DNA from 3 places in the Tessaracoccus palaemonis genome. Region 1 is predicted to be linked to each of the others. Evidence: riboswitches for the same ligand, from Rfam matches in the RefSeq annotation. Region 1 holds a riboswitch; each other region holds the start of a gene.
The links. A riboswitch is a leader RNA that binds a small molecule or an ion and turns the genes downstream of it on or off. The one in region 1 is predicted to bind cobalamin.
Positions count from the first base shown of each region.

Region 2: it holds a riboswitch for cobalamin, as region 1 does, so the genes downstream of both, cobI (precorrin-2 C(20)-methyltransferase) here and KDB89_RS03740 (hypothetical protein) in region 1, are expected to answer to the same signal.
Region 3: it holds a riboswitch for cobalamin, as region 1 does, so the genes downstream of both, KDB89_RS05840 (energy-coupling factor ABC transporter permease) here and KDB89_RS03740 (hypothetical protein) in region 1, are expected to answer to the same signal.

Region 1 covers NZ_CP079216.1:848,612-858,410, forward strand. The annotation lists gene KDB89_RS03735 (CbiQ family ECF transporter T component) at 1-696, opposite strand, end outside; gene KDB89_RS03740 (hypothetical protein) at 702-1,388, opposite strand; cobalamin riboswitch at 1,460-1,586, opposite strand; gene KDB89_RS03745 (hypothetical protein) at 1,633-2,241, opposite strand; gene KDB89_RS03750 (lytic transglycosylase domain-containing protein) at 2,262-3,005, opposite strand; gene KDB89_RS03755 (hypothetical protein) at 3,083-3,772, opposite strand; gene KDB89_RS03760 (VWA domain-containing protein) at 3,769-4,716, opposite strand; gene KDB89_RS03765 (vWA domain-containing protein) at 4,713-5,672, opposite strand; gene KDB89_RS03770 (hypothetical protein) at 5,663-6,130, opposite strand; gene KDB89_RS03775 (DUF58 domain-containing protein) at 6,120-6,995, opposite strand; gene KDB89_RS03780 (AAA family ATPase) at 6,996-7,994, opposite strand; gene KDB89_RS03785 (hypothetical protein) at 7,987-8,877, opposite strand; gene KDB89_RS03790 (ATP-binding cassette domain-containing protein) at 8,880-9,799, opposite strand, start outside.
Region 2 covers NZ_CP079216.1:1,286,382-1,296,180, forward strand. The annotation lists gene KDB89_RS05775 (AlbA family DNA-binding domain-containing protein) at 1-202, opposite strand, end outside; gene KDB89_RS05780 (DUF4395 domain-containing protein) at 227-673, opposite strand; gene KDB89_RS05785 (thioredoxin family protein) at 670-1,101, opposite strand; gene KDB89_RS05790 (histidine phosphatase family protein) at 1,192-1,749, shown strand; gene KDB89_RS05795 (hypothetical protein) at 1,742-3,517, opposite strand; gene KDB89_RS05800 (immunoglobulin domain-containing protein) at 3,626-5,020, opposite strand; gene KDB89_RS05805 (cobalamin biosynthesis protein) at 5,126-6,070, shown strand; gene KDB89_RS05810 (cobyric acid synthase) at 6,067-7,509, shown strand; cobalamin riboswitch at 7,533-7,665, shown strand; gene cobI (precorrin-2 C(20)-methyltransferase) at 7,696-8,460, shown strand; gene cobM (precorrin-4 C(11)-methyltransferase) at 8,457-9,296, shown strand; gene cobJ (precorrin-3B C(17)-methyltransferase) at 9,293-9,799, shown strand, end outside.
Region 3 covers NZ_CP079216.1:1,298,238-1,308,036, forward strand. The annotation lists gene KDB89_RS05830 (CbiX/SirB N-terminal domain-containing protein) at 1-1,056, shown strand, start outside; gene KDB89_RS05835 (precorrin-8X methylmutase) at 1,064-1,717, opposite strand; cobalamin riboswitch at 1,766-1,909, shown strand; gene KDB89_RS05840 (energy-coupling factor ABC transporter permease) at 1,946-2,632, shown strand; gene KDB89_RS05845 (energy-coupling factor ABC transporter substrate-binding protein) at 2,625-2,978, shown strand; gene cbiQ (cobalt ECF transporter T component CbiQ) at 2,968-3,732, shown strand; gene KDB89_RS05855 (energy-coupling factor ABC transporter ATP-binding protein) at 3,729-4,547, shown strand; gene cbiT (precorrin-6Y C5,15-methyltransferase (decarboxylating) subunit CbiT) at 4,537-5,127, opposite strand; gene cobO (cob(I)yrinic acid a,c-diamide adenosyltransferase) at 5,154-5,753, shown strand; gene cobBC (bifunctional hydrogenobyrinic acid a,c-diamide synthase/histidinol phosphate aminotransferase CobBC) at 5,747-8,110, shown strand; gene cobA (uroporphyrinogen-III C-methyltransferase) at 8,095-8,838, shown strand; gene KDB89_RS05880 (glycosyltransferase) at 8,804-9,799, opposite strand, start outside.

The DNA of each region.
Region 1 (9,799 bases):
CATGGAGCTGGCGAGCAGCAGCGACCCCTCGACGCTGTCCTCGATCACGGGGATCAGCGTGCCGGGGACGGCGGCCAGCCCGCGCCGCCTGCCGCCGCGGAGCCGCTGGCCGCGCCGGACGCGGTGGACCGACGCGATGAGCTGGGGGATCAGGCCGAGCGCGATCACGACGGCGGTGGAGATGTCGCGCAGCGCGGCGGGGACGGACTTGAGCGCGGTGCGCGGGTTCGCGAGCGAGTTCGCGGCGCCGACGCACAGCAGCATGACGGCCAGCCGCAGCGCGTCGAAGAAGGCGAACGCGAGGCCGTCGACGGTGACTGGGCCGCCCAGCGTGATGCCCGCCGCCCAGGCGGGCAGCTGCACCGACGGCAGCGTGAACAGGACCGGTCCGGAGCGCACGCCGCCGATGACGATCTGGAAGAACAGGCGCATGCCGACGATGAACGCGCCGATCATCAGGTAGATCTTCAGCGACCTGGCCCACGGGGTGTCGGGGCGGCGGCGCAGCACCACCACGACGACTGCGGCGGCGAGGCAGGCGATGACCAGCGGGTTGGTCGTCAGGCTGACGGCCGCGCTGGCGCTCAGCGCCCAGCCCCACCAGGCCCACGGGTGCACGAAGCGCCCCTCCCGCCGCTCGTCGGCGACGGGAGGGGCGGCCTCTGCGGGGGCGACCCGGGGCAGCAGGCGGGGCATACGGCTCAGCGGCCGCCGAGCGGGCCGGTCTTCTTCCGACGCCCGACCTGCCAGGCGATCAGCCCGGCGCCGACGGCGACCACCGCGATGCCCACGACGATCCAGCCCATCGTGCCCGAGTCCTCGGGGGTCTCTTCCTCGGCCTCCTTGCCCTGCGTGGCCTCGGCTCCGGTGACGGGCAGGTCCTGGGCGGTTGCCCCGGCCGCGGGTGCGACCTCGGTGCCGTCCTGGACGATCTTCAGCGTCGGGGGAGTGCAGCTCTCCTCGTCGGCCTTGTTGTAGCACCAGGCCTCGATGGTGCCGCCGGCCGGGACGGTCTCTGCAGGGCCGGCCTGGGCGTAGGCGTACTCGGCGCCCGCGGCCCCCTGCCAGTAGTTCCAGTACTGGCCGTTGAAGGAGGCCGGGCACTCGGACGGGTGGCCGCCGAGCGTGCAGACGAAGTTGCTGGCGTCGTAGCCGATGGCCACCCCGGCGGTCTCGATGGCCGCGATGCCGGTGGCCGGGGTGCCGACGCACTCGTTGGCGATGACGGTGCCGTCCTCGTCGACGATCAGCAGCCAGACCTGGTCGGAGGACAGGCACTCGCCGACTGCGTTGGACTCGCCGTCGGCGTGGGCGGCCTGCGGCGCCGTGAGCAGGGAGAGGGTCATGGCGAGCGCGCCCAGCAGCGCGACCACGAGTCGTCGGGTCATTCGGAGCTCCTTCGCGCCACGCGAGGAACGAATCCGGTGGGACCGGACGCCGCGCATTCCTCGACGCAACAGTTCAGTGTCCGGCCTCCGCAGGTTCCCGGCTCGGCTCTCGCCTCACGGTTGCGGGTCAGCGCCGGATTCGCACCGGACTTCCCTCTCGGGCCGCGCCCGCGGTCAGCGGGCATCCGTCAGCCTAGTGCGCCGGACATGCGCTGTGCCGAAACGCGCGGTGCATTTTTCCTCGTCAGCGGCCGCCGAGGGCGCCGGAGGGGCCGGAGCTGCGGCGGCGGGCGAGCAGCACCAGGACGACCACTACCGCCGCGAGGCCGGCCGCGGTGCCGATCAGGGCCCAGGGGGTGCCGGAAGGGAGCGCGACGGCGGCGTTGGCGGTGACGGGCAGCTGCCGGACCTCGTCGAGGGAGGGCAGCTCGCACCGCCTCGCGTCGCCGCCGGTGTAGCACCAGCCCTCGACGGAGCCGGCCGGTGGCCGGTAGCCCTGCGCCCCGCTGTCCGAGTAGTCCCAGCCGCCGCTGGCGTCGGCGTGGAAGTAGGTCCAGTAGTCGCCGGAGGAGGCGGACGGGCACCGGTCCGGGTAACCGTCGAGGGTGCAGATGAGGATTCCCTTGCCGTAGCCGATGGCCATCCCGCCGGCGGCCAGCGCCGCCTCGCCGGACTCGGGGGTGCCGACGCACTGGTTCGCCCGCGTCGTGTCGGCGTCGTCGATGACCAGCAGCCACACGTCGCCCGCCGCGAGGCACTCGTCGATGGTCGTGGCGGTCCCATCCGCAGCGGCGCGCGTCGGCAGGAGGACGAGGCAGAGGAGCAGGGCGGCGAACAGGGGACGCAGGCGCATGGCGGGGCTCGATTCTGGCATCAGGACGCGGCGGACACCCGGTAGCCGTCGGTCGCGGCGGCCACCAGGTTGTTGTAGGAGACGCTGGGATTGTAGGAGGCCACCGCCCCCATCCAGTCGGACGGGTTGGTCAGGTCGACGCCGCCGGCGCACAGGTAGCGCCCTGCCGACAGTGCGGCGTCGTCGATGTTCTGCGGGTCCGCGACGCCGTCGCCGTTGCCGTCGGAGCCGTGGTCGGCCCAGGTCGAGGGGATGAACTGCATCGGGCCGACGGCGCGGTCCCAGACGGTGTCTGCGTCCAGCCTGCCCTCGTCCGTGTCACGGACGGTGAGGGTGGATGTGCCGTCCAGCGCGATGCCGATCAGCGGCGGCGTCTGCGCGCCGTCGTCGCCGATCGCGCCGCCCTGATAGGTGCCGTGGTGGGACTCGACCCAGCCGATGCCGGCCAGGGTCGCCCAGTCGAGCCCGCAGGCCGGGTACTGCGCCTGCACCTCGAGGGTCGCCCCCGCGTAGGCGGCCATCGCTCTGGCCGGAATGCCCGTTGCCACCGCGGTCGAGGCCACCCAGGCGGCATCCGCGCGGGTGGAGACGCCGACGGGAGCCGCCGCGGCGGAACCGGGCTCGCTCGCCCGCCAGGTGCCCTGGGCCGTCGGCGAGGCGGTGGGGCCGGGCGGCTGGGCTGTTGGCGCCGGCTCGGGGCCCTGGCAGCCGGCCAGGCACACGACGACGACGCAGAGCGCGGAGCGCGTGCGGCGGCGGGTCATGGGCCTCCTTCGTCGTGACTGTGGTCCGCGTGACATCGTAGTGCGGCCCCCTCGGGCGGCCGGGTGCCGCGGGTCGCTCACCACGTCTTCTGCCCGTCGTCGGTGGTCTGCTCGCCCGTGCGGTCCTCCACCTGTCGCCGCTGCTGCTCGGCCTGCTGCTGGCGGTCGGCCAGCTGCTCGGAGTTGTCGCTGTCGTCGGTCTCGTCGTCGGCCTCGGTGTCGGGCTGGGTCTGGCCGGACTTCTCCGACAGGCGGTTGCTGGTGTCGTCCAACTGGTCCTGCAGGTCGCCCGACGGTGCGTCGTCGCCTTCGCTTCCCGTCGCCTCCTCGCCGCACGGCGCCGTGGACAGGATCAGCTGGGCCTGCGTCAGCCGGGCGTAGGAGCCCGCCTTGTCCGTGTCGGCGAGCTGGTCGGCGCCGGCCTCCAGAGACCAGGCCCAGTTGAGGAGCACCCGGCACTGCACGCCGACCGGGGCGCGGCCCATGGCGCGTTCGAAGCTGTCGGCCGCCGCGTCCCACTGCCTGAGCCGGTACTGCGCGGTGCCCCGATCGAAGGCGGGGACCCAGGAATCGACCACCGGCAGGGTCTCCGCCGCGGCGAACGCCTCGGCGGCCCCCGCGTGGTCGCCCCGGTCGGTGCGGGCGAGACCGACCTGCACCGCGGCCAGCTGGAAGCCCAGCACGGCGGCCGCGCACAGCAGCGCGATCGCGGGCAGCGTGGTCGCGACGAGCCAGCGGCGGGCCAGCACCTGTCGTCGGGTTCTCATCTCACGTCCTCCCTGCTCCGCCGCCAGTGACGCACGCAGACCGACAGCCCCCACAGGAGGGGGAGCAGGGCCGCCGCTGCGGCGATCCAGGCCAGCGAGCGGCCGGCGGCATCGTCGCCCGAGACGGCGACGGCCGCCGCCGGTAGGTCGGAGGCGAAAACGCCCGGGGCCGTGCGGTGCTCGTAGCCGCCGCCCAGCTGGGCGGCGATCTGCCGGAGGTTGTCCTCGTCGATGCGGGAGATCTGAGGAGAGCCGTCGCGCGTGACGTACTCGTCGGAGTCGGGCGTGGTACGCATCCTGCCTCCCTCGGTGGTGCCGTAGCCGAGCACGAGCGCGCCGTCCAGGTAGGCGGCCGCGGGCGCGAAGGAGCTCGGCGCCTCGGGGCTCGTCTGCTCGCCGTCGCCGAGGTAGACGAGCAGTCGGTGGGCCTCGGGTCGGGTCGCGGCTGAGTCGGAGAGCAGCTGGGTCGCGAGCGGTTCGGCGGCGGCGATGTCGCTGCCCGTCCCGTAGCTTTCGTCCCGCCACCCGACGGTCTGCGCGAGCGAGGTGACTGCGCGGGCGTCGGTGGTCCAGGGCAGGGCCTGGGTGGCCTCGTTGTCGCTGACGATCGCGCTGTACCGGGCGGCGCCCAGCCGGGAGACGAGCTCGGTGACGTCGGCGGCGACGCCGTCCATCCGGGGCCGGTCGCCGTCGTAGTCCTCGGCGCCCATGGAGGTGGTGCGGTCGATGACGAGCACGACGTCCAGCCCCGCGGGGGCCTCGGCGGGCTCGTCCGTGGCGGCGAGCGCGGGCTGGGTCGCGATCACGGCCACGAGGGCCAGCACCGCGAACCCGCGCAGCCAGGGCCCGGTGCGCAGGGCCCCGTGCGAGATCCCGGCGATCAGCCAGACGATGGCCAGCGCGGCGACGAGCGCGATCAGCCACCACAGGGGAGTCACCGTCATCGTCTCCTCCTCCCCGCCAGCCAGGCGGCCCCCGCCAACGTCGCGCCGACGAGCATCGTCACGGCGCCGGGCCACAGCAGCGCCTCGCCGCGGGCGCGGGGCGGCCCGGCCAGCGCCGTGCGCTCCTGCTTCTCGACCGCCTCCGTGATCGCCGTGACGTCGGTATCGGCGGCGAGCGGGAGCGTGTCCCCGCCGGTGCTGCGGAGCTGCTGCGTGAGGGCCTGGGTCACCTTGGGCGTGTTGTCGGCCGGGACGATCCCGTACACCAGGACCCCCTGCTCCACGGCGAGCCCGACGGCCTGCTCCAGCGTGAAGAGAGGTGCTCCCGCCACCTGGTTGTCGGTGGCGAGCACGAGGGTGCGTGACCGGTTCTGCTCCGGCACGTCGAAACGCTGCAGGCAACTGGCGAGCCCGTCGCCCACCAGCGAGGTCCCGTCCCCGATCTGGGTGCCGGGCAGCACGCGGCCGTCGAGCCGGTCGCGGGTCGCGGTGAGCTGCTCGGTGATGAATGCCGCGTCGTCGGTCAGGGGGAAGACGGTGATGGCGGAGGCGTCGAACAGCACCAGCGCGATGCGCTCCCCGTCGAGGTCCGCGGCGAGCCGGAGGTAGGCGTCGATGACGCCGCGGTCGATCTCAGTCATGGAGCCCGACACGTCGAGGCACAAGACGATGTCGCGGCTGGCCCGCTCGTCGCTCGCGGTGGACGCCGCGACGGGCTGCGCGACCAGCAGGGCCGCGCCCGCCGCGGCGAGCAGGAGGCCGAGGGCCCGCACCGTCAACTGGCGGGAGCGGCGGCGCGCCAGCTGGTGGAAGCGCGGCAGGGCGCGCAGCGCTCCGGTGCCGGCGACGGGAGCCCCGCCCCGGTCGCGTCGCGTCGCGACGAGGAACGATGCGGCCGCCACCGCGAGGATCAGCACCAGGGCGGAAAGGCCGGCGAGGGGTTGGGTCAGCGCCATGTTGTCACCGCCTCCCGGACGCGGGCGGCCAGGCCGTCGACCGCGGCGGCGTCCGGCTCCCCGTAGGCGAGGTGGTCCACCTCGTCGGCCAGCCCGGAGACGCGGATCAGCCGGGGATCCTTGACCGCGGCCAGCCGCAGCTGCCCCGCGGTCTGGTAGTCGGCGTCGGAGTCGAGCGCGAGGCCGGCGAAGCGTCGCACCGCGCGCCCGATGAGCCGCGCCCGTTCGGTCGGCTCGGCGGCGGCCATGGCCTCGTCGACGAGCGAGAGGGTCTCCTGCCGCACGAGGTCGAGCGACCGGTCCGCAGCCGGGGGCGTCTCGCGCCGGAGGGAGCGCCACCGGGTGATGCCCAGCGTGAGGAGGGCGGCCGCCAGGACCACCAGGCCTGCGAAGACGACCCACCACCACCAGGTCACGGGGACCGCTGGGTGGATGGTTTCGAGGAGATCAGCGGACATGGCGCAGCCTCCTGACGAGCGAGACGACGTCGGCGACGACCGTGGCCGGATCCCCGAGCTCGGCGTGCGCGACGCCGAGCCGCATGAGGGCGTTCGCCCGGAGCGTGGCGCGTCGGGCCCGCTCGTCCGCAAGGTCGCGGCGGAGCCGCTCGTCGTACAGCCAGTCCGGCAACCGCGCGCCGCGCTCCAGGTCCAGCAGGGGCCCGCCCAGGCGGGGGTCGGTCGGGTCGGCGTCGGGGACGGTCAGCCACAACACGGTGTGCTGCGCCCCCAGCCGGCGGACCCGGGACTCGAGCTGCGGGTCGAGGAGCACGTCGTCGGAGATGACCGCCACGACCCCGCGGCGGCGCAGGGTCCGCGCGGCGGTGCCGAGCAGCCGGTCGAGGTCGGTGGGCGCGGCATCGGGGGAGACCGTGGCCTCCGCGGCGGTCAGCTGCCGCTCGAGGTCGACGAGCCGCGTGGTGGGTCGGGCCGCTCGCGGGCTGCCGTCGTCGCACCAGAGCAGGCCCGCGTGGTCGCCGAAGGCGTGGGCAAGGACCGCGAGGGTGGCGGCGGCATCGAGGGCCAGGTCCCGCTTCCGGACGCCCGGGGCGGCGAGCCCGGCGAGCTGGACGCCGGTGGTGAGGGCCACCAGCAGCGCGCTGCGACGCTCGGCGACGTGCCGACGGATCAGCAGCTCGCCCGTCCGGGCGGTGGCCCGCCAGTCGATGTCGGCGACGTCGTCGCCGGCCGCGTACTCCCGCAGGTCGTTGAAGTCGAGGCTCCGGCCGACGTGGAGGGAAGGGTGGACGCCGTCGAGCTGGCCGACCACCTTGTGGCGGACGGCCAACGCGACGGCGCCGCGGACGCGGGGGATGCGGGCCATCTACGGGGTGGGGACGGCGGCGAACAGGTCGTCGATCAGGCCCTCGGGGCGGATCCGCTCGGCGAGGGCCTCGAAGGACAGGATGAGTCGGTGCCGCAGGACGGGGTACCGCATGGCGAACACGTCGTCGGGCACCGCGTGGTCGCGGCCGTCGAGCAGCGCGGAGGCGCGGGCGGCCTGCAGGAACGCGATCGCGCCGCGGGGGCTGGAGCCGTACTCGATGCAGCGGGCCCGGTCGCCGGGGAGGTGGTCGTCGGGGCTGCGCGTGACGGAGACGAGCTCGACGATGTAGCGCTTGATCGGGTCGGCGACGCTCACCCGGCGGACCAGCTGCTGCAGCCTGAGCAGGTCGGCGGTGCTGCAGGCCGGCGGCGCCTGGTCATCGAAGGCCCCGGTCTCGAGCCGGGTGAGCACCTCGAACTCCTCGTCGGCGGTGGGGTAGTCGATGATCTCCTTCAGGAGGAAACGGTCCAGCTGGGCCTGGGGGAGGACATAGGTGCCCTCCTCCTCGATGGGGTTCTGTGTCGCGAGCACCACGAAGGGGTCGGGCAGCCGGTAGGTCGTGCCGCCGATGGTCGTCTGCCGCTCCTGCATCGCCTCGAGCATGGCCGACTGCGTCTTGGTGCTGGAGCGGTTGATCTCGTCGAGCAGCACGAAGTTGGCGTGGACCGGGCCGAGCTCGGTCACGAAGCCGCCGGTCGAGCGGTCGAAGATCTGCGAGCCGATGATGTCGCTCGGCAGCAGGTCCGGGGTGCACTGGACGCGGTTGAAGCTGCCCTCCACCGAGCGGGCCAGCGTCGACGCGGCCAGCGTCTTCGCCAGCCCCGGCACGGACTCGAGCAGCACGTGGCAGCGGCTGAGCACCGCAACCAGCAGGGCCCGGCGCATCATGGGCTGCCCCACCACCGTGTCGGAGAACCGGCGGGTCAGGCGGTCGAGCGTGTCCTTCGCCCAGACCAGCTCGTCGGCGGACAGGGGCGTGCGGTCGGATTCATTCATCCGGGTCTCCTTGGGCGGTGTTCCAGAGGTTGGCGAGTCGGTCGGAGGAGGCCCTACGGCGCAGCGCCGACGGTGCGACGCGAACCGTGGCTGGCGGAGAGACCTCGACAGGGAGGGTGCGCGCGTCGTGGAGGCGGCGCAGCAGGTGGATCAGCGGGCCGCCTGCCAGCGCCAGGAACGCGGCGGTGGTGATGGCACGGGTCAGGTCGTAGCCGACCGACGTCGCCCAGGTGTAGGACGCGAGCCGCTGCGTCGACTCCCAGAGCCCGACGCCGGGCAGGAAGGCCCCTGCGTCGGCGGCCGTCTCGCTCGGCCAGCCGGTGAGGTTCAGCAGGGCGCCCGACAGCACTCCGAGCGGGAGCGCCAGCAGGGTGGCGCCCGCGGCGGCCGCCTTCGTCGGGGCGAGGCGCAGCAGGCCGCCCGCCATCCCCCACAGCCCCCACACGAGCACCTGCCCGACGAGCGGGGTGGCGACGGTGTCGGCCGCCACTGCGTAGCCCAGCGCGCTGACGACACCCGTGAGGAAGCCGGCGGGAGAGCCGAGCACGACGCCGGCGATCAGGGGGAACGCGTAGGCGAACTCCACGCCGCTCGCGCCCGGGTGCAGGGCCACGGCGGACAGCGATCCGGCGGCGGCCAGGGCGGCGATCGGCGTCAGCGGTCGCCAGGTCCGCCCCGCCGTCAGCCAGAGGCAGAGGCCCAGCAGGACGCTCAGCGCGATGACGGCGGCCAGCATCCAGGGCAGCTCGGCGCCCAGCGTGGTGGTGTCGGCCGCGCCCGCGGAGTCCCACAGCGGCCACGTCAGCCAGCCGTAGCCGAGCAGGGCCGTGCCGGCGAGCGCGGCGCGGGGCAGGGCGCCGGTGGTGGGGGAGTCGTGGCGCATGCTCACCGCACCTCCGCGAGCGAGTCGAGGACGTCGCCGAGCCTGAGTGGGGAGGCCGCGGGCAGCGCGCGGGCGGCCAGCGGCGGGTCGGGCAGGAGGCGCAGCACCGCGCGCGGGGTGCCGAACGCGACGACCGTCTCGCCGTCGACGACCAGCACGCGCGAGCACGCCCGCACGAGGAACTCCACGTCGCGGGTCGTGATGATGCGGATGCCCGCCGAGCCGGCGGCGAGGCTGCGCTGCGCGGCGATCTGGCCAGCCTGATCGAGGCCGAGTTGGGGCTGCGGGAGCCAGACCGCCCGCTCCAGCGGGCCGGCGAGCAGCATCCTCAGCCCGGCCTGCTCACCCGAGCTGTGGCTGGACAGCGGCGAGCGGAGCCGGATGGTGGGGCCGACGGCGGCGGCGGTCGAGGTGCCGTGCGCCCGGTCCCACTGGCGGCAGAGCTCACCCGGGGTCAGCGTGCCGGGCAGCACGCTCGGCACCCGCGTGCCGCGCAGCCGGGCGGTGAGGGCGCGGGCGACGGGCTCCGGGCGGCCCGCGACCGCGACGACGCCGACGGACTCACCGTCGCCGATCTCGAGGGGCAGGTCGCCGGCCAGACCGAGGTCGACGGGCGAGACCACGGTTCCGGCCGCGGTGGGCACGCGCCCGCTCCGACGGACCTCGGCAGGCCGCCCGGCGACGAGGGCGGCGACCTGCTCCGGGGTGCGCGCGTGCGAGGGTGGGATGCGCAGCGCGCGGGACAAGGTCTTCATCGTCGGCTCCCGGACGGTGACCGGGGCCCAGTCCTCCAGCGGCACGGTCGCCTCGCGCGGCTCGGCCACGTCGTCGGCGAACTGCCACACCTGATCGAGCTGGTGCTCGGCCCACATCACGTGGGCCCCGTCGTCCGCGCGGGCCCGCAGCGCCCAGCCGAGCCTCG
Region 2 (9,799 bases), 440 kb from region 1:
GCCAGACGGAGGCGTTCGGACGGATCAGCCAGGCCACCAGGAACCCTGCCGCCGATCCGACGATCGACATGACCATGGAGGCCGCCGCCGCGAGCTTCGCCCTGCGCTTCAGGAGGAACCGGGCGAACCGACCCAGCAGCCACGAGAGGACCACGATCAGGATGAGCGCGATGGATACGGTCCACAGGGGCATGTTGGGCATGCGGTAGAGCTTAGTGGGACGTGCTCAGCCGGTCGTCACGCGGTGGCGGGCGCGCTGCCACAGCGTCCAGATCTCGCAGCCGAGGCAGAAGTCGAAGGCCGCGTTCAGCGCCGCGGCCAGCAGCGCCAGGCCTGCCGCGGCGTAGAACAGCGGCGCGACGTGGAGCAGCGCGCCCAGCAGCGCGACGACGGCGAACAGGAAGCCGACCAGCTGCGCGAACCGGGGTGGCCGCTCGTCCTCCAGTTCCGCCGGCGCGCCGAGCCGGGGCCGGACCCAGGCGCGGAAGATGATGCCCCAGGGCTGCAGGTCGAGCCCGCCGAAGGCGCCCATCGCGAAGGCGGCCAGCGTGATGACCAGCGGCAGGGCTCCCCAGCGGGGGCCGAGCACGATGGCCAGCGCCAGGAGGACTGTGGTGATGACGGCCCCGAAGCGGGGGCCGCGCGGGTCGATGAGGCGGGGCTGGTTCGTCACTGCTGCTCCTGCGGGACGAGGCAGGCCCGGGCGATGGCGTCGGAGAGGTCTGCGCGGGTCAGCGGGCCGGAGGCCCGGAATCGTGGGGTGCGGTCGGCGTCGAGCACGAGCACCGTCGGGGTGCGCATCACGTTGAACCGCTCGGCGAGTCCGGGATGCCCGGCCACATCCAGTTCGATGGCGCGGATGTCCTCGCGGGCGCCGACCACGTCCGCCACGACGCGCCGGACCCCGCGGCAGGGTGCGCACACCTCGGAGGAGAACTGCACGACCAGCCTCAGGTCGCCGGCGACGTCCCCGGGGATCGCGGCGCCGGCCGCGCCTCCGTTCACGGCGCGGACGCGCCCGTCCGTGGCCCGACGCCACAGCCCGAGGGCCGCGGCGACGAGCAGCACTGCGGCCACGATGATCAGCCCGGTGGTGTCCATGAGGGTCACCGTAGGACCCGCGGCCGGGCCGGCCCAAGGCCGATCTCGCCCGGCGGAACGCGGAATAGACGGGCCACTAGGATCGTTGCCGTGATCCTGCACCTCGTCCGTCACGGCCAGTCCACCTGGAACGTCGAGCACCGCGTCCAGGGGCAGACCATGCACCCCCCGCTGACCGAACTCGGCCGCCGGCAGGCCGACCTGGCGCGCGAGGCGCTGCGGACCGTCCCGCTGACGGCCGTCCTCACCAGCGACCAGACCCGCGCCGTGCAGACCGCCGACATCGTGGCGCAACCGCACCGCCTCATCCCGCTGCCCACCCCGCTGCTCCGGGAGCAGGCCCTCGGCGACCTCGAGGGGCGCCACTACGACGAGCTCGAGCCCCAGGCCGTGCCAAAGGGGACGCACATCTCCGAGGTCCGGTGGGGCCACGGGGAGTCGCTGGCCGACGTCGCCGTGCGGATGCGCGAGCTGCTCACGCTGCTGGGCGCCGTGTACCCGGCCGACGCGCAGCTTGCTCTCGTCGGCCACGGCGACGCCCTGCGCGTCCTGGCGTCCGTGCTGCGCGGCGGGTCCCACCGCGACGTCGACTTCGAGGCGTACCCGACGTGGCCGAACGGCCACGTCGAGACGCTCGAGCTCAGCTGATCTTCTTCGTCGAACTGGTCTTCGCTGCGGTGGCGTAGTACTTTTTCTTGCCGGTCACCTTGACGGAGATCTTGTTTCCCTTGTCCTTGGAGGTGAGGGTGTAGGTCTTCTTGGTGGCGCCGGAGATGGCCTTTCCGTTGCGGAGCCAGCGGTAGGTGAGCGTCGCCTTGGGGCTCCAGGTGCCGGCCTTGGCTGTGAGCTTCTTCCCGACCTTGGCTGTGCCGCTGATGGTGGGCTTGGGCGTCCTGGTGAAGGAGTAGAGCGCGGTGACCGAGGAGCTGGTCCTCGACACGGTGGCGTAGCCGCTGCGGGATCCGGTGACCTTGACGCTGATCTTGGCGCCCTTGTCCTTCGACGTGAGTGTGTAGCTGGACTTCGTGGCGCCGGAGATGGCCTTGCCGCCGCGGAGCCACTGGTACTTGAGCGTGACGGTGCCTGGTCCCCAGGTGCCGGGCTTGGCCTTCAGGGTCTTCCCGATCCGGGCGGTGCCCGTGATCGACGGGGTGGGCGTCTTCGTCAGCGCTCGGGTGACGCTCAGCTGGTAGGAGCGGCCCCACGTCGGCCAGGACTCGGACCCGTACACGCGCACGTAGGAGCGGCCCGCAGGAAGGGAGACGCTCTGGCCGGCCAGCCAGGCCCCGCTGGACCTGGTTCCGGTCAGGGCGAACGAGTGGATCCGGGCCTTCGACGGGTTGTAGACGTCGACCTCGTATGCGTCGCCCGCGCCGAGCCCGGACGGGAACGCCAGCTTCAGCGACACGCGGGCGGCGGCGTCCAGGTCGACGGCGAAGACGTCGTAGTCGTAGGAGTAGATGGACAGGGACGACGCGGAGGTGGCCTTGCCGAGCGTCAGCACGTCGGGTGTGGAGAAGTTGGCGTTGGACTCGGTCTCGACGTTGCCGGGCGTCACGTCGGCCCGGATGGTGTAGCGCTGGCCCCAGGTCTCCCAGGATTCGTTCCCGCGGATGCGCACGAAGAGTCGCCCGGCCGGGGCGTAGGTCGCCTTGGCACGCAGCCAGCTGCCGTCGCTGCGCAGGGCGGTCACGTCGAACGCGTAGAGGTAACTCCCGGACGAGTCGTAGACCGTGACCTCGTACGCGTCCCCGCCGAGACCCGCCGGGAATCTGAGGTCGAGCGTCACGCGCGACGGAGACGGCACGTCGACGGCGAAGTAGTCGTCGTCGTAGTTGTAGGACGACAGCGAGGACCCGGCGGTCGCCTGGCCGAGGGCCAGGACGTCGGTGGTGGTCCTGGTGGCGTTGGGCTCGGTCTCGACGTTGCCGGCGGTGAAGCCCACCGCCAGCGTGTACGGCCGGCCCCACGTCTCCCAGGTGTTCTGTCCGTAGACCCGCAGGTAGAGCCGGCCGGCGGGAGCGTAGGTGGCCTTCGAGCGCAGCCAGCTGCCGTCGCTGCGCAACGCGGACACGGGGAAGTCGTAGAGGATGTGGCCGTCCGAGGTGGCCACCTGGACCTCGTAGGCGTCGCCGCCGAGGCCGGTCGGGAACCGGAGGTCAAGCGCAACGCGGCCCGCCGACGGCAGGTCGACGGCGAAATAGTCGATGTCCTGTGACGAGGTGCTCAGCGACGAGGCGCTCATGGTGTCGGTCAGGGCGAACGCGTCGGCCGTGGCGCGGGTGGCGTTCGGCTCGGTTTCGGTGACGGTGGCAGCGGCGGCGGTGGTCGGTGCCAGCATCGGCAGCAGGCCGACGATCAGGGCGACGATCAGGCCGGTCGCGAGGCGGCGTTTCGGGCGCGGAGCGGTGTGCATGTCGAGTAATCCCCCCAGAGAACAGGGGTCCCCCATGGCCCCCTGCCAGAAACCTAATGGGCGGCAGGTCTATTGAGACCAGCCGGTCTCATTCCGGCCCGGGCGTCCTCAGCTGATCTTCTTGGTTGCGCTGGTCTTCGCGACGGTGGCGTAGTACTTCTTCTTGCCGGTCACCTTGACGGAGATCTTCTTGCCCTTGTCCTTCGTGGTGAGGGTGTAGGTCTTCTTCGTGGCGCCGGAGATGGCCTTCCCGTCGCGGAGCCAACGGTAGGTGAGGGTGGCCTTGGGGCTCCAGGTGCCGGCCTTGGCCGTGAGCTTCTTCCCGACTTTCGCGGTGCCGCTGATGGTCGGCTTCGGGGTTTTGGAGAAGGAGTAGAGCGCGGTGACCGACTTGCTGGTCTTCGACACAGTCGCGTAGCCGCTGCGGGATCCGGTGACCTTGACGCTGACTTTGGCGCCCTTGTCTTTGGACGTGAGCTTGTAGGTGGACTTCGTGGCCCCCGTGATGGCCTTGCCTCCGCGGAGCCACTGGTACTTCAGCGTGACGGTGCCGGGGCCCCAGGTGCCGGCCTTCGCCTTCAACGTCTTCCCGATCCGGGCGGTCCCGGAGATCGACGGCGTGGGCGTCTTCGTGAGCAGCCCGAGCACCCTCAGCGTGTACGGCTTTCCCCAGGTCGCCCAGGCCGCGCGACCCTCGAGCCGCAGGTACCAGGTGCCGGCGCCGAGGTCCACGGCCGGGATGCCGGTGCCCGAGTTCTGGTTCGCCTTGACGCTCACCGCCCGCACGGGTGCCCCGGTCGAATCGAGGATGCCCACCTGGTAGCCCGCGCCGGTGCCGAGTGACGACTGGAACGTGAGTCGCGGGGAGATCCTCGTCCTGGACGTCAGGGTGAGGCTGTACCAGTCGAAGTCCTCATCGGTCAGGGCGGCCAGCGACGAGCCAGCCACCCTCTCACCGAGGGCGAGGGACCGGCCGGGCAGCGTCCCGTTGGGCTCTGCCTCCTGGTTCGCGGGGGTGAGCGTCGGGGTGAGGGTGTAGGCGCGATTCCAGGTGGTCCAGAACTCGTTGCTCGTGACGGCGACGAAGTAGTACCCGGCGGAGACGAAGGTGGCCTGCGAGCGCAGCCAGCTGCCGTCGTGCTGCGCGCCACTGAGCGTGAACGTGTACAGGTTCCGGCTGTACGCATCGGAGACCGAGACCATGAGGGCGTCGCCGGTCGTCCCGGCCGGGAAGCGGACGTCCAGTGTGAGCCGGCCACCCTGAGGCACGAACACGCGGAACGTGTCCACGTCGTACTGGTTACTCGCCGAGTACCCCGTCCCGTGCATGGTGTCGCCGAGGGGGAGGGAATCGGCGGTGGAGACCGAGCCGTTGAACTCGGCCTCGGTCACGTCGGCGGCCGAGGCCGTCGGGGACGTCACCAGCGACGCCAGCGTGACCAGCGCCACGGTCAGGATGGCGGCGACGCATCGATGCGCCCGCGCCCGTGTGGTGTCGAACATGTCCGCCCCCCGGATAGACAGGTGATGCGGCGACGCTACGCCCCGGGGTGGGGCAGCAGAGGCCCACCACGGGCGCCGCGACGCGCCGGTGCTAGCCTCGCGCCTATGTTGATCTCCCGTGCAGTCGGCATCGGGCTGGGTGTGGTGGCCGACCGGATCCTCGGCGACCCGAAGCGGCATCACCCCGTCGCCTGGTTCGGCACCTGGGCGGCGAAGGTCGAGAAGCACACCTACCGGGACTCGACGGGGGCAGGCGCGGTGCACGTCGCCGCCGTTGTCGCGCCCGTCGCCGCGGGTGCCGTCCTGCTGGAACGGGCCACCCGCCGGCACCCGGTCGCGCACGCGGCCGCCACGGCGCTCGTGACCTGGAGCGTGATCGGAGCCACCAGCCTGGCCCGCGAGGGCGAGGCGATGGCCGACAGCCTCGACGCGGAGGACCTCGACGGCGCCCGGGCGCGGGTGAACAACCTCTGCTCGCGTGACCCCGCGCAGCTCGACGAGGAGGGCGTCGCCCGCGCCGCGACGGAATCCATGGCCGAGAACACCGCGGATGCCGCCGTCGCGTCGCTGCTCTGGGGGGCCGTCGCCGGCATCCCCGGCATGGTCGTGCACCGCTGCCTCAACACGCTCGACGCCATGATCGGCTACCGCAACGACCGCTACCGCCACTTCGGCACCGTCGCAGCCAGGCTCGACGACGCCGCGGACCTCGTCCCCGCCCGACTGACGGGAGCGACGGCCTGCCTGCTGGCGCCAGCGGTCGGCGGGTCGACGGGCGAGGCCTGGCGCGTCATGGGCCGCGACGCCCACCGGCACCCCTCGCCCAACGGCGGCTGGTGCGAGTCCGCCTGGGCCGGCGCGTTGGGCGTCCAGCTGGGCGGCGTCAACGTCTACTTCAGCCGCGAGGAGACCAGGCCCCTGCTGGGCGACGGCCCCCGCCCACGGTCGGCCGAGCTGCGGAAGGCATCCCGGCTCGTCACCCTCGTCACCGGCGCCGTGACGGCCGCCGTCGCCACCTCACTGATCGCCATCGGAAAGGCCCGCAGATGACCGGTCTGCTCATCGCCGGCACGTCCTCGGACGCCGGCAAGTCGCTGTTCGTGACCGGCCTGTGCCGCGTCGCCCGCCGCCGCGGCATCGACGTCGCGCCGTTCAAGGCGCAGAACATGAGCAACAACTCGATGGTCTGCTCCGACGGCTCCGAGATCGGCCGGGCGCAGTACCTGCAGGCGCTGGCCGCCGGCGTCATGCCCACCTCGATCCTCAACCCGGTGCTGCTGAAGCCGGGCACCGACCGGAGGTCCTTCGTCGTGCTCCGCGGCCAGCCGCACGGGATGCTCGAGGCCGGCGAGTACACCACCGGCCGCCGCCACCTGGCCGAGGCCGCGTTTGCCGCCTACGAGGAGCTGGCCCGCGAGCATGAGCTCGTCATCTGCGAGGGCGCCGGGTCGCCGGCGGAGATCAATCTCAGGGTCGGGGACTACACGAACATGGGCCTGGCCCGGCAGTTCGACCTGCCCGTCGCGCTCATCGGCGACATCGACCGCGGGGGGGTGCTCGCCTCCATCTTCGGCACCTGGGGCCTCCTCGACGACGCTGACCGCGCGCTGCTCGCCGGCTACATCATCAACAAGTTCCGCGGGGACGAGTCCATCCTCGCGCCCGGCCTCGAGGAGATCAGCCGGCGCACCGGCCTGGCGGACTTCGGCACCCTGCCCTGGCTGGAGGGGGTCTGGATCGACGGGGAGGACGCCCTCGAGGTCGGCCGCTGGCGCCACGACGCCGCGGCCACGACCCCGGACGACCTGACCGTCGCCGCAGTCCGGCTGCCGCGCATCTCCAACGCCACCGACGTCGACGCGCTGGCCCAGGAGCCGGGCGTCGACGTGGTCGTCACCGTCGACCCGCGCGAGGTCGAGAGAGCCGACATCGTGGTGCTGCCCGGCTCCCGCTCCACGCTGGGCGACCTGGCCTGGCTGCGGTCGACCGGCATCGCCGACGTCATCGCGGCCCGGGTCGCGGCCGGCCGGCCGGTGCTCGGGATCTGCGGCGGGTTCCAGATGCTCGCCCGGACCATCGACGACCCCGTCGAGGGCGACGGGATCGCCGACGGCCTCGGCGCGCTGCCCGTCGACGTCGTCTTCCACGCCGACAAGGTGCTCGGCACGCCGTCCGGCTCCTGGCGGGGCATCCCCGTGGACGGCTACACCATCCACCACGGGCGGCCCGTGATCGACCCCGGCCACGAGGACTTCCTCGGCGGGGTGCACGGGGGCACCGTCTGGGGGACCATGTGGCACGGGGCCTTCGAGTGCGACGACTTCCGCCGCGCCTGGCTCGTCGCCGCCGCCCGTGAGGCGGGCCGCGACTGGACCCCCCGGGAGGCCGGGGTGGGCTTCGCCGGGCTGCGCGAGACGATGATCGACACGACCGCGGACGCCATCGAGGCGCGGATCGACGTCGACGCCCTGCTCGGGCTCGCCCGTTGAGAGACCCCGGCTGGGCGTGACCCGCGGGCCAGTGCCAGACTGGCCCCAACACCAGCATGAGGTGCCGAGGAACCCGGTGTGAGTCCGGGACGGTCCCGCCACTGTGACCGCGCGCGAGCGCGGGAGTCAGGCACTCGCCCGCATGCGCCATCACTGAGGGCGAGAGACCCAGGAAGGCTGGCACACATGCCGCTCACGCACATGCGCCCGCGCCTCATCGGCATCGGCGTCGGCCCGGGCGACCCGGACCTCATCACCGTCAAGGCCATCTCGGCGCTGTGCGCCGCCGACGCCATCCTGGTGCCCGCTACTGAGGTCTCGGGAGACGGCCCCGGCCGCGCGGAGCAGATCGTCGTCTCGGCGGCTCCGGAGGTCGCGCACGCGGTCGTCCGCGTGCCGTTCAGCATGGCCGACCGCAGCGGCGTCACCGACCGTCGCCGCGAGGCCTGGCAGACCTCCGCCGACGCCGCGCTCGCCGCGTACGCGCGTGGCGCCCGCACCGTCGCCTTCGCCACCGTCGGCGATCCCAGCGTCTACTCGACCTTCTCGTACCTGGCCGCCTACGTCGCCGACCGCGTCGAGGACCTCGCCATCGAGGTCGTGCCGGGCATCACCGCCATGCAGGCGCTGGCCGCCGAGTCCCGCACCCCCCTGGTCGAGGGCACCGAGACCCTGGCGCTGGTGCCCGTCACCGCCGGGCTCGACGTGCTCGGGCGGGTCCTCGACACCGTCGACACCGTCGTCGCCTACAAGGGCGGACGGCGGATGCCCGAGGTCGCGGGCCAGCTCAGGGAGCGCGGCCGCGACGCCGTCGTCGGCATCAACGTCGGCCTGGAGCAGCAGGAGCTGTTCGGCCTCGACAGGCTCGAGGCCGACCGGAAGGTCGGGTATTTCAGCACGGTGATCGTCCCCGCGAGGCGGGACGGTCAGGAGACAGGAGGCAGGCTGTGAAGCGCGGCAAGGTCATCTTCGTGGGAGCCGGCCCCGGCGCCGACGACCTCATCACGGTGCGCGGCGCCCGCGCCATCGCGCAGGCGGACATCGTCATCTGGGCCTCCAGCCTCGTCCACCCCGGCATCGTGGCCGGCGCCCGCCCCGACGCGCTGGTCGTCGACTCCGCCAGCGAGGCGCTGGAGGACACCGCCGTCCACTACCGGCGCGCCGCAGAGGAGGGCCTGACCGTCGCCCGGGTGCACACCGGCGACCCGTCCATCTACGGCGCCACCGGAGAGCAGTACGAGATGTGCCGCCAGCTCGGCCTCGACTACGAGACCATCCCCGGCGTGTCCGCCTACTCCGCCACCGCGGCCCGGATGAACGCGGAGATCACCATCCCGGAGGTCTCCCAGTCGTTCATCCTCACCCGTCTCGAGGGTGGCCGGACCCCGATGCCGCCGAGGGAGACCGTGAGGTCCTTCGCCGCGCACGGTGCGACCATGGCCCTGTACCTGTCCGCGGCGCGCAACAAGGTGCTGCAGGAGGAGCTGCTGGCCGGTGGCTACGACCCGGCCACGCCCTGCATCATCGGCTACCGCGTCAGCTGGCCCGACGAGATGATGATCCGCTGCCGCCTCGACGAGCTCTCCGAGCGGATGCGTGAGCACAAGCTGTGGAAGCACACCATCGTGATGGTCGGCCCCGCGCTGGCCGAGGGCCACAGCGGCACCCGCTCCCACCTCTACCACCCCGGCTTCCGCCACGAGTACCGCGCCGCCGAGCCCGCAGCCCAGCAGGAGCTCCGCGAACACGGCGCCGGTGCCGTCGACCTCACCCAGGAGCAGCGATGATCCACGTCCACGGCTACCTCGGTGGCCTCAGCCCCGAGACCCACGCCATCGCGGCCCGCGCCGCGCTGGTCGTCGGCGGCCGCCGCCACCTCGCCGACCTCGGCGTCGAGCCCGAGCGGCAGGTCGTGCTCGGCGCGCTGACCCCGGCCATCGAGCGCCTCACCGCCCTCGGCCCCGACGACGAGGCCCTCGTCATCGCCAGCGGCGACCCAGGCTTCCACGGCATCCTGCGCCGCCTGCGGCTGGCCGGGCTCCCCGTCACAGTCGCGCCCGCCGTCAGCTCCGTATCGGCCGCCTTCGCCGCGGTCGCGCTGCCCTGGGACGACGCCGTCGTCGTCTCGGCGCACGGCAAGCCCCTCGACCCGGCGGTCGAGGCCGCCTCGAAGCACCCGAAGGTCGGCGTCCTCACCTCCCCGCACGCCGGGATCCGCGAGCTCGCCGCCGCGCTGGCCGGGCTGGGCAGGCACTACGTGCTGGCCGAGCGCCTCGGCGAGGCGGACCAG
Region 3 (9,799 bases), 450 kb from region 1:
CGCCGCGCCGTCGTGGTTCCGCTGATGCTCGGCACCGGCGCGCACGTCCGCCGCGACATCCCGGGCTTCATCGCCGAGGCGCTCGAGGAGGTACCCACGGCGCGCATCGACTACGCCGCGCATCTCGGCGCCGACCCGCGCCTGGTCGACGCCGTCAACCAGCGGATCGACGCCGCGATGGGGGACTGGCAGCGCGACGAGACGTGCCTGGTGTTCGTCGGCCGCGGCGCCGTCGTGGCCGACGCGAACGCCGACCATGTCCGGCTGGCCCGCATGCACTTCGAGGCGGGCGGCTGGGCCGACGTGCAGGAGTGCTTCATCCAGGTCACCCGCCCCAGCCTTCCCGAGGGCCTCGACCGCGCGTACGCCGCCGGGCACCGGCAGCTGCTCGTGATGGGCCACTGGATCTTCCCCGGCCGGCTGCGCACCTGGACCTTCGAGCAGGCCGAGGCCTGGGCCGCGGCGCACCCCGACGCCCGGGTCCGCGTGGCCGAGGTCATCGGGGACTGCGACGAGCTCGCCGAGGTCGTGATCGACCGGTACCGCGAGGCGATGCCGGAGGCGGCCGCGGAGGGGTCGCCCGCCTACGTCGCGGGGCTGCTGCTGACCGGCCGCCGCGTCGTCGTGGTCGGCGGCGGCGTCGTGTCCACCCGCCGCGTGCCGAAGCTGCTCGCGGCCGGGGCGCGGGTCACGCTCGTCTCCCCGACGGCCACTGGGGCGCTGGCGGCCCTCGCGGCCGCGGGGGACATCGCGTGGGAGCGCCGTGAGTTCGCGGAGGGCGACCTTGAGGGCGCCTGGTACGTGCTGGCCGACACCGACGATCCGGGCGTCAACGCCCGCGTCGTGGCCGAGGCGGAGCGGCGCCACACCTTCTGCGTGCGCGCCGACGACGCGGTGCAGGGCACCGCGTACACGGCCGCGTCGCGGGGCGTCGGGCACCTGACGGTGGCGGTCGTCGGCGACCGCAACCCGCGTCGCTCCCGGCACGTGCTCGAGGCCATCGTGGGCTCCGAGGACGTGCGGCAGGCGATCGCGGAGCCCGTCGGGCGGTCCTGAGAGTCCCTCAGTCCTGCCGGGAGGTGTTGGTCAGCTCGTCGGTGCTCGCGATGGCGTTGACCGCGGCGACCGTCATGGCGCTGCCGCCACGGCGACCGCGCACGACGAGGTACTCGAGGGCGAGCGGGGACCCGATCAGGGCCTCCTTCGACTCGGCGGCGCCCACGAAGCCGACGGGGATGCCGATCACCGCGGCCGGTCGGGCGCCGGTCTCGGCGACGACCTCCAGCAGCCGGAACAGCGCCGTCGGGGCGTTGCCGATGGCGACGACGGCCCCGTCGAGCCGGGGGGCCCACGCGTCGACGGCGGCCATGGTCTTGGTGATGCCGCGGTAGGCGGCGTCGCGGGCGATCGCCTCGTCCTTGATGTGGCAGATGACCTCGTTGCGCGCCGGCAGCCGCGACGAGATGATGCCGGTCGCCACCATCGAGGAGTCGCACAGGATGGGGGCCCCGGCTCGGAGGGCGGCGTTGGCCGCCGCGACGACGCCTGGGGTGAAGGCGACGTCGTCGGCGATCGAGGGGTCGCCGGCGGCGTGCACCATGCGCACGACGGCGCGGCTCACGTCGGCGGGGAAGCGGGTCAGATCGGTCTCGGCGCGGATGATCCGGAAGGACTCCTCGTAGATCTCGGAGCCGGTGCGCAGGTAGGGGTTCGACACGTGCGCCACCCTAGAACACGCTTAACCCACCCCGCCTTGCGGGCCGCATTACGACGTGCTGTAGTTGGTTCCACAACCACAGAATCGTTCGGAAGAGACGCCAGGAACCCGGGGATGATCCGGGACGGTCGCGCCACTGTGAGCCGCCCCACGGGGCGGAAGTCAGGAACTGGCCTTCTCCGAGCCTTGACCGCCGGGACGCGTAATCCCGGACAAAGGAGTTCGGCGATGCATATCGCTGAGGGATTCCTCCCTCCCCTCGAATGCGCGGTGTGGTACGCCGCGTCTGCCCCCTTCGTCGTGCACGGCGCCCGCGCCGTGATCCGCAAGGCCAAGGAATCGCCGGAGAACAAGCTGCTGCTCGCGGCCGCCGGCGCCTTCACCTTCGTCCTGTCCGCCATCAAGCTCCCGTCCGTGACCGGCTCGTCGTCGCACCCGACGGGCACCGGAGCCGGAGCCGTGCTCTTCGGGCCTCCCGTGATGGCCTTCCTCGGCACCATCGTCCTGCTGTTCCAGGCGCTGCTGCTGGCGCACGGCGGCATCACCACGCTGGGCGCCAACGTGTTCTCCATGGCGATCGCCGGCCCGTGGGCGGGCTACGCGTGCTGGAAGCTCGTGAAGAAGTTCGGCGGCCCCATGTGGCTGGGTGTCTTCCTCGCGTTCTTCTTCGCCGACCTGGTCACCTACGTCGTCACCAGCTTCCAGCTGGCCATCGCGTACCCGGACGAGGTCACCGGACTCCTCGGGGCCGCGGCCAAGTTCCTGGGCATCTTCGCCGTCACGCAGATCCCGCTGGCCGTCGCTGAGGGAGTCCTCGGCATCCTGCTCTTCGGATTCTTCGCGCGTGTCGCGCCCGACCAGATGATCCGCCTGGGCGTCATGCCCCAGACCGAGAAGGCGGCCGCTCATGTTTAAGCGCAAGGACTGGTTCATCGGCCTGGCCCTGCTGGCCGTGATCGTCGTCATCTTCGTGTTCAGTTTCGCGATGGCCCCGCAGCCCGCCGAAGGCGAGGAAGGGTTCGTCGGGACCGACTCCGTCGTCACCGAGGTGCTGGAGGAGCACGGCGTCGAGCCGTGGTTCAGCCCGATCTGGGAGCCCGGCTCCGGCGAGATCGAGTCCGGCCTCTTCGCCATCCAGGCCGCCCTCGGCGCCGGCATCGTCGGCTTCGTGCTGGGCAACTTCCGCGGTCGCGCCGTCAAGGCGAAGGAGCTGCAGGAGGCCCCGCAGCCCGAGGCTGCCCCCGCGGGCGATGAGCAGTAACCACGAGTCAGCGATCGACGATGCCGCCTGGGCCAGCCCCTGGCGGCGTCGTCGCGTCGGCGAGAAGGTCGCCCTCAGCGTCGCGCTCATCCTGACCGCGCTGCTGACCGACCCGTGGCCGGGCTGCGCCCTGGTCGCCGCCATCTCCCTGGTCCTCATCCTCGGCTCCGCCCGGATAAGCCCGGCGCTGCTCGCCACCGTGATGGCCGCCCCGCTCGCGTTCCTGCTCGTCGGGGCGCTGCCGGTCGCCGTGCACATCGGGGCCGACGGCTGGGGGATCGGGCCCCTGCGGGTCAGCGCCACCGGCCTGGCGACGGCCCTCGGCCTGCTGGCTCACGGCATCGCCGGCACGCTCGCCGTCATGGTGCTGGCCACCACCACGCCCATGGTCGACCTGCTCACCTGGATGCGCGCGCTGCACGTGCCGGACACGCTGCTGGAGATCGCCTCGCTGACCTACCGCATGCTGTTCGTGCTGCTCGGCACCACCTGGGCCGTGCACCAGGCCCAGCGGGCCAGGCTGGGCGACGACGCCTCCTGGCGGCGCCGCATGCACACCGCCGCCGGAACCACCGGCAGCATCATGCTGCGGAGCTGGCAGCGGGCCGTCCGGCTGCAGGAGGGGCTCGAGGGCCGTGGCTTCGAGGATGCGCTCGTCACGCTCAGCCCCCGCCGGGAACGCTCCTGGGCCTTCATCGCCATGACCCTGGCCGTCGTCTCGGCCGTGTGGGTCGCCACGTGGGCGGCGGCATGACCGCCCTGCTCAGCGCCTCGGCGCTCGTCGCCGGCTTCCACGGCCGACCCCCGGTGCTCGACGGCGCGACCGTCGAGATCCACGAGGGGCGGCGCGTCGCGCTGCTCGGCGCGAACGGGTCCGGGAAGACCACCCTGCTCAGGTCCCTGTCGGGGGCGCTGAGGCCGCACGCGGGCGAGATCCGCGCCGACGGTCAGCCCGTCGGCCACCACCGCGACGACCTGCGCCGTCACCGCCGCTTCTGCCAGCTGGTCCTGCAGGACCCCGACGACCAGCTGTTCTCCGCCGACGTCCGCCAGGACGTCTCCTTCGGTCCGCTCAACCTCGGGCTCAGCGACGACGAGGCCGCGGCCCGCGTCGATGAGGCGCTGGAGCTGCTGTCCGTCACGCACCTGGCCGAGCGCCCGACGCACCAGCTCAGCTACGGCGAACGCAAGCGCGTCGCGATCGCGGGGGCCGTGGCGATGCGGCCGCGCGTGCTGCTGCTCGACGAGCCGACGGCCGGCCTGGACCCCGCGGGCGTCGAGGAGCTGATGTCGACCCTCGCGGGGCTCAGCGTCACGGTCGTGCTGGCCACGCACGACGTCGACCTCGCTCTCAGCTGGGCCGACGAGGTCGCGGTGGTGCACGACCACACCGTCCGTCAGGGGTCGCCGCTGCTGCTGGCCGACGCTTCCCTCCTCGCGGCGGCGCGCCTGCGCAGCCCGTGGCAGCTCGAGCTGTGCCGCCGCCTCGGCCTGCCGACGTCGCCGCTGCCCCGCACGGTGGACGACATCGTCGCGTCCGTGAGGGAGGTGGCGCGTGCTACTCCTTGACCAGCGCCCACTGGATGACGGTGCGGGCCGGGGTCCAGCCGCGCAGGCCGCCGAGCGGTGCCGCCGTCTCCACCTGGATGCGGCTGAGTTCGCCGCCCCAGCGCTCCTGTGCGGCCACGGCCAGCGTCTCGGCCTCGATCGTCACGCCGTGCAGCACCAGGCGCCCGCCCTCGGGCAGGGCGGCGTGCGCGATCTCCAGCACCCTCATGGAGCCACCCCCGCCGACGAACACCGCATGCGGGGCGGGCAGCTCGCGCAGCACCTCCTCGGCGTCGCCCTCGGCCAGCGTGAACGCGCCGGGCGCGGTGAGCCGGTCGGCGTTGGCCAGTGCGCGCTCGGCGCGCTCGGCGCGGCGCTCGATCCCGATGGCGCGCGCGCCGTCCGCACCCCGGCACCATTCGACGCTGATCGAACCGGCGCCGGTGCCGACGTCCCACAGCAGCTGGCCCGGCAGGGGGCGCAGGTGGGCGAGGGCGCTGGCGCGCACCACGCGCTTGGTGATGAGCCCGTCGTGGGCGAAAGCGTCGTCGGGCAGCCCGGGGGCGGAGCCGAACAGGGCCTGGTCGCGGTCGATGATCACGATGCGATCCTAACCACGGAGGACCGATGACCAGAGGAACGACCCCCGTCGTCCCCGATGACGGCCTGACGACCGCCGAGCGTCGCCGCCGCCCCGTCGTGCTCGTCAACACCGGCGACGGCAAGGGCAAGACCTCGGCCGCCATGGGCGTGGCGATGCGCGGCTGGGCCCAGGGCTGGGATGTGGGCGTCTACCAGTTCGTGAAGTCGGCGACCTGGCGCACGGGGGAGCGCGACGCGCTGACCCGGCTCGGCGGGCTCTCCGGCGCCGTCACGTGGGAGCAGATGGGCACCGGCTGGTCCTGGACCCGCCGGGGCGACGGGCAGCAGGTGGAGGCGCGGGAGGCCGCGGTCGAGGGCTGGGAGTACATCCGCGAGGGCCTCGCGGAGCAGCGCCACCGCCTCTGGATCCTCGACGAGTTCACCTACCCGATGGATTGGGGCTGGATCGACGCCGACGAGGTGGCCGAGGCGCTCCGGGCCAGGCCGGGCACGCAGCACGTCGTGATCACCGGCAGGCGCTGCCCGCAGGCCATCGTCGACGTCGCCGACCTCGTCACCGAGATGCGCAAGATCAAGCACCCCTTCGACAACGGGCAGCGCGGGCAGGCGGGCATCGAATGGTGAGCATCCCCCGCGTCGTCATCGCCGCGCCGGCCTCCGGCCACGGCAAGACCACCGTCGCGACCGGCGTGATGGCGGCGCTCGCGTCGCGCGGCACCCGCGTCGCACCGTTCAAGGTCGGGCCCGACTACATCGACCCCGGCTACCACACGCTCGCCGCCGGCCGCCCCGGCCGCAACCTCGACCCGTTCCTCTGCGGCGAGGAACTCATCGCGCCCCTGTTCGAACACGGCTCCGCGGACGCCGACATCGCGATCGTCGAGGGCGTGATGGGGCTGTTCGACGGGCAGCTCGGGACCGGCGGGTTCGCCAGCACGGCCCACGTCGCCCGCCTCATCGACGCACCTGTCCTGCTGGTGGTCGATGCCCGCCACACGTCCCGCAGCGTCGGCGCACTCGTGCTCGGCATGGCCTCCTTCGACCCCACGATCCGCATCGCCGGCGTGGTGCTGAACCAGGTCGGCAGCCCGCGCCACGAGGCCGAGATCCGCGACTCGCTGGCGCCGCTCGGCATCCCCGTCCTCGGGGTGCTGCCCCGCAAACTCGACATCGAGGCGCCCTCGCGCCACCTCGGCCTCGTGCCCGCCGCCGAGCGCGACGATGCCGGCATCCAGGCGATGGGGGCCGTCGTCGCCGAGCACCTCGACCTCGACGCGCTGCGACGGATCGCCGGGACGGCCGGCCCGCTGGAGGCGACGCCCTGGGACCCGGCCGCCGTCGTCTCCCCGCCGTCGGACCGCCGCCCGGTCGTCGCAGTCGCCGGTGGTCGCGCCTTCACGTTCCGCTACCCCGAGACGGACGAGCTCCTCCGGGCCGCCGGCTGCCTCCCCGTCACCTTCGACCCCATGACCGACACCGCCCTGCCCGAGGGCGCCGCCGGACTGTGGATCGGCGGTGGATTCCCCGAGATGCACGCCACGGACCTGGCCGGCAACGCCTCGCTGCGCGAGGCTGTGCGCGAAGCGGTCGCCGACGGCATGCCGACCGTCGCCGAGTGCGCCGGCCTGCTGTACCTCTGCCGCGAGCTCGACGGCCACCCGATGGTCGGGGCGCTCCCGCACACCTCGGCCATGACCGCACGACTGACCATGGGCTACCGCTCGGCCACGACGGGACGCGACACGCTGCTCGGCCGGGTCGGCGAGACGGTGACGGGCCACGAGTTCCACCGGACCCACTGCGACGCGGGCGACCCGCCGGCGTGGCTGCTCGACGGCCGCCCCGACGGCGTCGCCTCCGCCACCCTGCACGCCTCCTACCTCCACACCCACTGGGCCGGAGCTCCGCAGCTCGCGCAGCGCTTCGCCGACGCCGTGCACGGGTACGCCCAACGACCGGCGCCCGACCTGCTCCACCACGGCGACCGCGACACCGCCCCGGGCCTGGTGGACCTCGCCGTCAACGTCCGCCAGCCGAGCACGCCCGCCTGGCTCGTCGAGGCCATCGTCCGCGACGCCGACTGGGCCGCCTACCCCGACCCTGCCCCGGCGCGGGCGGCGATCGCCCGCCACCACGGCGTCGACGAGGCCATGGTGCTGCCCGTGGCCGGCGCCGCCGAGGCCTTCACGCTCGTCGCCCGGGCGCTTCCCGGCACCTCGCTCGTGGTGCATCCCCAGTTCACCGAGCCGGAGGCCGCGCTGCTCGCCGCCGGGCGGACCCCCGCCCGCCACGTGCTGGCCGCGGCCGACGGGTTCCGCCTCGACCCCGCCCGCGTGCCGGCCGCCGACCTGATCGTCGTCGGCAACCCCACCAACCCGACCGGCGTGCTGCACCGTCGCGGCGACCTGCTCGCGCTCGACGCCGGCGTTCTGGTCGTCGACGAGGCCTTCGGCGACACGATCCCCGGAGAGCCCGAGACGCTCATCGCGCCCGACATGGCCGGCCGCCTCGTGCTCCGCTCGCTCACCAAGACCTGGGCGCTCGCCGGGCTGCGCGTCGGCTACGTCGTCGGCGACCCGGCGCTCATCACCCGGCTCGCGGCCCAGCAGGCCCCGTGGTCCGTCTCCACGCCCGCGGTCGCCGCGACCGTCGCGTGTCTGGCCGACGAACGCAGGCGCGACGCGGACCGGTTGGCCCGCGAGGGTGCCGCCGCCCGCGCCGACCTGGTCGCCCGTCTGACGGACATCGGCCTGCGCCCCGTGCCCGGAGTGGCGCCCTTCGTGCTCGTCGACACGGCCGCGATCGCCCCCGGCTCGCTCCGGGAGCCGCTGGCCCGACGCGGGTTCGCGGTCAGGCGCGGGGAGACCTTCCCCGGGCTCGGGCCGACCTGGCTACGGTTGGCGGCACGGGACGCATCCACCCACGCGGGGCTGACAGCCGCCCTGCTCGACATCAAGGAAGACGCATGCAACGAGAACTGATCCCCGGCGAGGTCGTGCTGGTGGGAGGCGGTCCCGGCGACCCCGACCTGCTCACGGTCGCCGGACTGCGGGCCGTGCAGCAGGCCGACGTGCTCGTGCACGACCGGCTCGGCCCGCTCGAGGTCCTCGACCAGGCGCCCGAGGGCGCGGAGCGGGTCAACGTTGGCAAGATCCCGCGCGGCGCCTTCACCCCCCAGGAGCGGATCAACGAGATCCTCATCGACCGGGCCCGCAAGGGGCTGAAGGTCGTCCGCCTCAAGGGCGGCGACTCCTTCGTGTTCGGCCGCGGCGGCGAGGAGTGGCAGGCCTGCGTCGAGGCCGGCGTGCCCGTGCGGGTCATCCCCGGCGTCACCTCCGCGGTCTCGGTGCCGGCGCTGGCCGGCATCCCGGTCACGCACCGCTCGCTGTCGCAGGGCTTCACCGTCGTCAGCGGCCACGTGCCGCCGGACGACCCCCGCTCCACCATCGCGTGGGACGCGCTGGCCAAGGGCCACACGACGCTCGTGCTGCTGATGGCCGTCAAGAACCTCGGCGCCATCGCGACCCGCCTGCAGGACGCGGGCATGCCCGCCGACACGCCGGCGGCCATCGTGCAGGAGGGCTCGACCGAGAATCAGGCCGCCTGGGTCAGCACGCTGGCCTCGATCGGCGACGTGGCACGGGCCAACGACGTGCAGCCGCCGGCCATCGCCATCATCGGTGACGTGGCGAAGCTGGGGCTGGACTGAGCGCCTGCTCCAGCATCCGGTCGAGCACGACGGCGCGGTCGAACTGCAGCGCGTAGGCGCGTGCCCGGTCCTCCCAGGCCGAGCGCTCCCCGTCGGACATGTCGACCGCCCGGCGCAGCGCCACGGCGATGGCGTCCGGGTCCTGCACCGGCACGATCATGGCCGTGTCGCCGACGGCCTCCGGCACGCCGCCGGTCGTCGTCGTGATGACCGGTCCGCCGCCGGCGAGCATCTTCTCCACCAGCGCGATGCCGAACGTCTCGATGAACTCGGGACGCGGCAGCGTCGGGAGGCAGAACGCGAGCGCCCCGGCCATCAGGAACGGCTTCTCCTCGTCGTCGACGTCGGTCAGCACCGAGATGTGGTCAGCCAGCGGCGACGCGGCCGCCAGTTCCTTGATCTGCTGCTCCTGCGGCCCGCGCCCGGCGATGACGAGCCGGGCACGGCCGACGATGCCGCTGCGCTCGTAGCCGGCGACGAGATCCGGCACGCCCTTCGCGTCGGTCAGGCGGGACAGGAACAGCACGTACGGGCCGCCGGGCAGGCCGCGCCTGGTGAGGACCTCGCGGCCCTCCAGCGGGTCGTGGCCCAGGTAGCTGGCGACGTCGAGGGCCGGGTAGGAGATGCCGACCCGCTCTGCGCACTGCGCGGCGAACGAGGTGCCGAGCCCGGCGTCGACCTCCTCGGCGGCCGCGACGATGACCTCCTTGGTGTAGTGCGACACCGCGAGGCAGCAGTCGCTGGCCAGGTAGGTGGCCAGCACGTGGGCCGCGGCGCCGTAGCGGTGCTCGGCCACGGCCGTGCGCACGACGTTGGTGATGTCGGAGCCGACGGCCTCGGCGATGGTCAGCACGTCGACCGGCAGCCCGGTCCGACGCGCCGCAGTGACGGCCTCCTGTACCGCGATGGTGTGGGGCGTGAGGTAGAGCGACAGGCACACCGTCGGGACGCCGTCGGTGAA